Regions from separate parts of the Dyella sp. SG562 genome, predicted to be linked through region 2. Evidence: predicted binding sites of a transcription regulator. Region 2 holds the regulator's gene; the other holds the start of a gene.
The links. The regulator sigma-54, encoded in region 2, starts transcription at its own class of promoters, with help from an activator protein. The targets are predictions, from matches to a motif close to TGGCACGNGCNTTGC.
Positions count from the first base shown of each region.

Region 1 (3,333 bases), on a different contig from region 2:
TTCACGCGCCTGGGCGGCCTGAACTGGCTGATCACCAATCCGCGCGACATGCCGGCCTTCGTCAAGGAACTGAAGAAGTCGCGCTTCACCGCGCTCACCGGCGTCAACACGCTGTTCAACGGCCTGCTCAACACGCCGGGCTTCGACCAGGTCGATTTCTCGCGCCTGCACCTGAGCCTGGGCGGCGGCATGGCCGTGCAGCGCGCCGTGGCCGAGCGCTGGAAGAAAGTCACCGGCGTGACCCTGGCCGAAGCCTACGGCCTGACCGAGACCTCGCCCGCGGCCTGCATCAATCCGCTGGACCTGAAGGACTACAACGCCTCGATCGGCCTGCCGATTCCTTCCACCGACGTGGCGATCTGGTCCGAGGAAGGCCAGCCGCTGCCGTTCGGCGAAGTGGGCGAGCTGATGGTGAAGGGCCCGCAGGTGATGCAGGGCTACTGGCAGCGCCCGGACGAGACCGCCAAGGTGCTGGGCGCCGACGGCTGGCTGCACACAGGCGACATCGCGCGCATGGACGAGAATGGCTACGTCTATATCGTCGATCGCAAGAAGGACATGATCCTGGTGTCCGGCTTCAACGTGTATCCGAACGAGGTCGAGGACATCGTCATGACCCACCCCGGCGTGGCCGAAGTGGCCGCGGTGGGCGTGCCGGACGAGCATTCCGGCGAAGTGGTGAAGCTGTTCGTGGTGCGCAAGGACCCGAACCTGACGGTGGAAGCGCTGAAGGAGTTCTGCCGCGCCAACCTCACCGGCTACAAGCGGCCCAAGCTGATCGAATTCCGCGATGCGCTGCCCAAGAGCAATGTGGGCAAGATCCTCCGCCGCGAACTGCGCGACGAGAAGAAGCCAGCCGCCTCGGCGGCCTGATGGATCAACTCATGAACCAGCGAGGAGCCTGTCCTCCCCAGGGAGTTCGGACAGGCTCCAGGCTGCCTCGCCCGCGCCGATCCGCGCGGGATTCCACCAGCGGCTGCCGCGACGAATCAATCGTCGTGCCACGTCTCCAGGATGTCGGCGTAGCCGCCCAGCAGATTCCATAGCGGAACCTGCTTGTCCTCCGGTATGCGCGTGTACGCGAAACCGATGTGCCGGTCCGAGATGCGCTTCACCTGGGCCTCCAGGTGGATGTGCAGGTCGTGGCCGAAAATCATGTCCAGCATCCAGCTCTGCCCTACTTCGCCCTGCCATCCCAGCGGGCGGCGCAGCAGCGCGCCGGTGGCCGAGATGTCTACCAGTTCCGTCGGCTGTGACTGGCTGCCGCGGCTCATCAGTACGGTCGTCTCGATGCGCATCCGCGCGGGGCGCAGCTGCTCCGGACCATCGTTATGGTGCTTGCCGCCGGCTTTGGTCATGCCTTTCCCTCCCATCCCCGCTGCCGTGCAGCGTCATCCAACTTATTCGCGGCAGGCACTAGTGCCCGTGAAATGGACCCCCGCCGCGCATGCGGCCTATCCCCGCGCCGATCAAACTGCCCTTACCGTGGCGTAAAGCAAGCGCCGTGCCACGTCGTAATATTCTGCCGGCGACGCGCCCGGAACCCACCGGCACGCGGGATTCGGCCATTTCCCGCCGTTTTGCGGGCGCCTTGAAGCTGTGTCGCTTCCATCGAGCGTTTCCATTGCATCGGCGCCGACGCCCAGGCCAGACGCGGCGGGTCACATGCTGCCCTTGCGACGTGGACGATCGAGCCCTTCCAAACCACGCATCCGCGGCATTCTGCCGATGCACCCGCACGCTTGGTAGGCCGTACGCATACTGGACTTGGCCGCATGCAGCCGTTAACCTTGATCGCACGTGGGTTACAGGGTGCGCCTGCCGTTCGAGCCAGACGCCGCCGGAGCACCCGCCCGACACCCAGCAGACCTCCTGTTCACGCCGTGGCGCAGTTCAACGCGCGGCCCGGCTTGCCGTTCGCCGTGGATTGCCTCCCGGTCCGGTTGCAGGAATTGTTCACGGCCAGCCTGACCGATGCCGCCGCAGGCGCGGTTTCATCATGCAAGGCCGTGACGGACGCCAGAGCGCCCGTGGTGATCGAGCCTCAAGGAGTTTCACGGGTGACCGCCGGATGGCCGCCGCCCGAGAGCGGGGGACAGCCTCAGCGAATGCCGGTGGAATCGAACGGTTCCGAACGTGTTGAACGCACTGCAAGCCGTCATGGGCGGCCCAACGACATGCATTGATGAGCACTGAGCCAGTCGAGCCTCAGCCGGTGGCAGCACCGCAGGACGCTTTCGCGTCGGTACCGCAACAGCAGGAAATGCCGCTGGCCATCGTGCGCGGCGAACCCGTGCTGCAGATGCCGCAGGACCTGTACATCCCGCCGGATGCGCTGGAAGTCATCCTGGAGGCGTTCGAAGGCCCGCTGGACCTGCTGCTGTACCTGATCCGCCGGCAGAACCTGGACATCCTGGACATCCCGATCGCCGAGATCACCCGGCAGTATCTGGAATACATCGACATGATGCGGGACATGCGGCTGGAGCTGGCCGCCGAATACCTGCTGATGGCCGCGATCCTGGCCGAGATCAAGTCGCGGCTGCTGCTGCCGCGGCCGCCGGTGGAAGAAGGCGTCGAGGAAGATCCGCGCGCCGAGCTGGTGCGCCGGCTGCAGGAATACGAGCGCTTCAAGCGCGCGGCGGAGGACATCGACGCCCTGCCCCGCGTCGAGCGCGACACGGTGGTGGTGCACGCCGACAGCGGCGAGCGCACCGTGATCAAGCTGCCGCCGCCGCTGGACCTGAAGGAACTGCTGCTGGCGCTGAAGGACGTGCTGCATCGCGCCGAGCTGTTCGGGCATCACGCCATCCGGCGCGAGGCGCTGAGCGTGCGCCAGCGCATGGGCGAGCTGCTGGGCAAGCTCGGCGACGCCAGCTTTCACCGCTTCGAGACACTGTTCGACCCCAGCGAAGGGCGGCTCGGCGTGGTGGTCACCTTCCTGGCCATGCTGGAACTGGCCAAGGAAATGCTGGTGGAAATCGTGCAGGAAGAGCCGCTGGCTCCGATCTATGTGAAGGCGAAGGTCACCCAGGCCGAGGAATCCGTCGAAGACGACACGCCCGCGCAGGCGTCCGCCGCCGACTGACCCCGAACCCATCCAGGCACTCTCAACCGAGCATCCTCAACCGATCAGGCCATGCAGATCGAGCAACTGAAGAACATCATCGAGGCGGCCCTGCTCGCCGCCACCCAGCCGCTCACCGTGCAGCAGCTGGGCGACCTCTTCGGCGAGGAAGACGAGGTCGACCGCGAGCAGCTGTCGCGCGCGCTGGAAGCGCTGGCGGAAGACTGCGCCGGCCGCGGCGTCGAGCTGCGCGAGGTGGCTTCGGG
Region 1 covers NZ_JAAOYS010000008.1:168,717-172,049, reverse strand. Annotated here, with positions in the region: gene FHW84_RS15740 (AMP-binding protein) at 1-873, shown strand, start outside; gene FHW84_RS15735 (PilZ domain-containing protein) at 990-1,358, opposite strand; gene FHW84_RS15730 (ScpA family protein) at 2,186-3,088, shown strand; gene scpB (SMC-Scp complex subunit ScpB) at 3,140-3,333, shown strand, end outside.
Region 1: FHW84_RS15735 (PilZ domain-containing protein) is a predicted target of sigma-54. The motif match lies at 1,496-1,510, and genes of this name have one in related genera.

Region 2 (3,333 bases):
CGTGCACGCCATCGTAGAGTTGTCGGGCGGTAAGCCGGTCCAAACCGAATCCTTTGCACCGCGTGATGCCCGGCAGGGGCCGGCGGCGATGGCGCACATTGTGCCAGTTCGGACGGTTTGGTGCGCCGCAAGACGGCACGGGCTGGGGCCGGGCTTGGGAGCGGCCCGCCCCGGCGGGCGGGGCGGGCCGGCGAGGTTCAGCCGTACTGGCGTTCCTCGCGCACTTCGCGCTGGTGCTTGTCGCACACCTTGTCGCGGTGCTTGCGCAGCTGCGCCACCAGCTTGTCGAACATGTTGTCGATGGAGACGTACATGTCCGATTCGGTGGCTTCCGCGTGGAGCGGTGCGGCGCCGGGGACTTTGAGCGTGCCTTCGCAGCGTTGCTGCAGCTTGTCGACGGAGAGGACGACGCTCAATTCGAGGAGTCTGCTTTCGAGGCGGGTAAGTCGCTCACAGTGGCCGTTCACGCGTTCGCGAAGGGCCTGGGTGATCTCGATCTTCTGGCCGCTGAGCTGGACTTGCATGGTGCGCCTCCTCTGGTACTGCCGCATGACGCGGCGTGGGTCGATGCGCCGGTGCCGGATGGTCGCCGACACATCACAGTCATCTCTTGGTATGGGGACGCTTTCCATCCCGCCAAGTTCCCGTCCAGGCGCACTTGCGCGCTGGTCAACCTGCCCGCTGGCGCTCGCTGGAGCTGGGAATTCGCATGGCCTCCCGATATTTGGCGACCGTACGGCGCGCCACCTGGATGCCCTTGCGGTGCAGTTCCTCGGCGATGGCCTGGTCGGACAGGGGTTTGCGCGGGTCTTCCGCGTCGATCAGCTTGCGCAGCATGGCCTGGATGGCGGTGGCGGATGCACTGCCGCCGTCTTCCGTGGACACGCCGCTGGAAAAGAAGTGCTTCAGTTCGAAGGTGCCCCGCGGCGTATGGATGTACTTGCGGGTGGTGACGCGGGAAATGGTGGACTCGTGCATGCCCACTTCCTCGGCCACCTCGCGCAGCACCAGCGGATGCATGGCCTCGGGGCCGTAGTCGAGGAAGGCGCTCTGCCGGCGCACGATGGCCTCGGCCACCTTGAGCAGGGTCTCGGCGCGCGATTCCAGGCTCTTGATCAGCCAGCGGGCCTCCTGCAGCTGGCCGCGCATCCAGCTGGCGTCTTCGCCGCGGGCCTGCGCGATGAGGTTGCAGTAATGCTGGTTCAGGCCCAGCCGCGGCTGGCAGTCGGGATTGAGGCTGACGCGCCAGCGGCCGCTGTCCTTGCGCGCGTAGACGTCGGGCGCGACGTATTCCACCGGGGTGACGTCGAGCGCGGCGCCAGGGCGCGGGTCCAGGCTGCGGATCAGCATGGCCGCGGCGTGGGTTTCCTCGTCGCTGGCGCGCAGTCGGCGCGACAGGCGGGCGATGTCGTTGCGCGCCAGCAGCTCAAGCTCGCTGTCGACGATGCGCAGCGCCAGCTCGCGCTGAGGCAGGTCCGGATCGAACTGCTCCAGCTGCACGCGCAGGCAGTCGCGCAGGTCCAGGCTGGCCACGCCGGTAGGATCGAAGCGCTGCACCTGGCGGCGCACGGCGTCGACTTCCTCGACGGTGGCCTTGAGGTCGGCCGGCACCGCGGCGGTGACCGATTCCAGCGTCTCGCCCAGATAACCGTCCGCATTGAGCGCATCGATGATGATCGCGGCGATGGTGCGCTCGCGCAGGCTCATGTGGGTGAGGTTGAGCTGCCACAGCAGGTGTTCCTGCAGGGTCTCCGGCGCGGCGTTCTGCGGTTCGAAGTGGTCCTCGTCGCCGCCGCTGCTGCGGCTGCCGCCGGCGGAGGAGAAGTCGATGGGTTCTTCGGCGTTGCCGCCGGATTCGCTCCAGTCGGCCGGCTCGTCGCCGCTGTCGCCGTCGTTGGCGGAGGTGGCGGCCTCGGTGGGAGCGTCGAAGGTGGCGGCCTCGCCATCGCCTTCGCTGTCGCCCTCGTTGGCGGCGTCCTCGGAGAACTCCAGCAGCGGGTTGCTCTCGGCGATCTGGCGCAGCTCGGCCTCCAGCTCCAGCTGCGACAGCTGCAGAAGGCGGATCGCCTGCTGCAATTGCGGCGTCAGGGTGAGCTGTTGATTGAGGCGAAACTGCAGTCCGGGTTTCATGCCACTGTTTTGAATGAGCCCAAAGGCTTGGATGAGCTTCGGGTCATCCTAACCCCTAGGGGGAGGAGCGGCCATAGGTTCCCGCCGATCCTCGCGTAGGCCGAATGGCTGAATGTGACGGCGCGCGCACCGCGGCCATCAGGAAAGCCTTATAGCCTGAATTCGCGGCCCAGATAGACCTCGCGTACTTTCTCGTCGGCCAGGATGTGCGCCGGCGTGCCGCGCGACAGCACTTCGCCGTCGTTGAGGATGTAGGCGCGGTCGCAGATGCCCAGCGTCTCACGTACGTTGTGATCGGTGATCAGCACGCCGATGCCGCGCTCCTTCAAGTGCCGCACGATGCGCTGGATCTCGCCCACCGAAATAGGGTCGACGCCGGCGAAGGGTTCGTCCAGCAGCATGTAGCGCGGCTCGGCGGCCAGCGCGCGGGCGATCTCCACGCGGCGGCGCTCGCCGCCGGAGAGGCTGATGCCGCGCTGGTCGGCGATGTGCGCGATCTTCAGCTCGTCGAGCAGGCTTTCCAGTTCGGTGGCGCGCTGCTTGGCGCCGAGGTTCTCGCGCAGCTCCAGCACGGCCATGATGTTGTCGGCCACGGTGAGGCGGCGGAACACCGACGGTTCCTGCGGCAGGTAGCCGATGCCCAGCTTGGCGCGCGCATGCATCGGCAGGCCGGTGATGTCGTACTTGTCGAGCTTGATGGTGCCGGCGTCGGCCTCGATCAGGCCCACCACCATGTAGAAGCAGGTGGTCTTGCCGGCGCCGTTGGGACCGAGCAGGCCCACCACCTCGCCTTCGCGGATGGAAAAAGCGAAGTCGCGCACCACCTGGCGCGCGCGGAAGCGTTTCTGCAGGCCTTCGGCGGACAGCATCGATTACTTACCCGCGGCCGAAGCCGCCGTGGCCGGCTTGGGGGCCGAACTGGCCGGTGCCGGCGCGGCCGGCTTGGCGGCGGGCGCCGCGGCGGCCGGCTTGGGCTTGGGCAGGAAGGTGCCGTGAACCAGGCCGTCGCCGCCGGACTCGCCGGTGATCAGGCTGGTGTCGGTGTTGTAGGTGATCTTGTCGCCGTGGAATTCACCGCGGCCCTGCTGGGTCACCTTGGCGTTGCCGGTGAGCACGGCGATGCCGTTGATGTTGTCGTAGTCGAGCTGGGCGGCGTCGCCCTGCATCAGGTTGTTGTTCTCGTCCAGCTGCTGGATGTGCGCC
Region 2 covers NZ_JAAOYS010000007.1:133,038-136,370, forward strand. Annotated here, with positions in the region: gene hprK (HPr(Ser) kinase/phosphatase) at 1-43, opposite strand, end outside; gene raiA (ribosome-associated translation inhibitor RaiA) at 198-524, opposite strand; gene FHW84_RS14245 (RNA polymerase factor sigma-54) at 670-2,130, opposite strand; gene lptB (LPS export ABC transporter ATP-binding protein) at 2,280-2,999, opposite strand; gene lptA (lipopolysaccharide transport periplasmic protein LptA) at 3,003-3,333, opposite strand, start outside.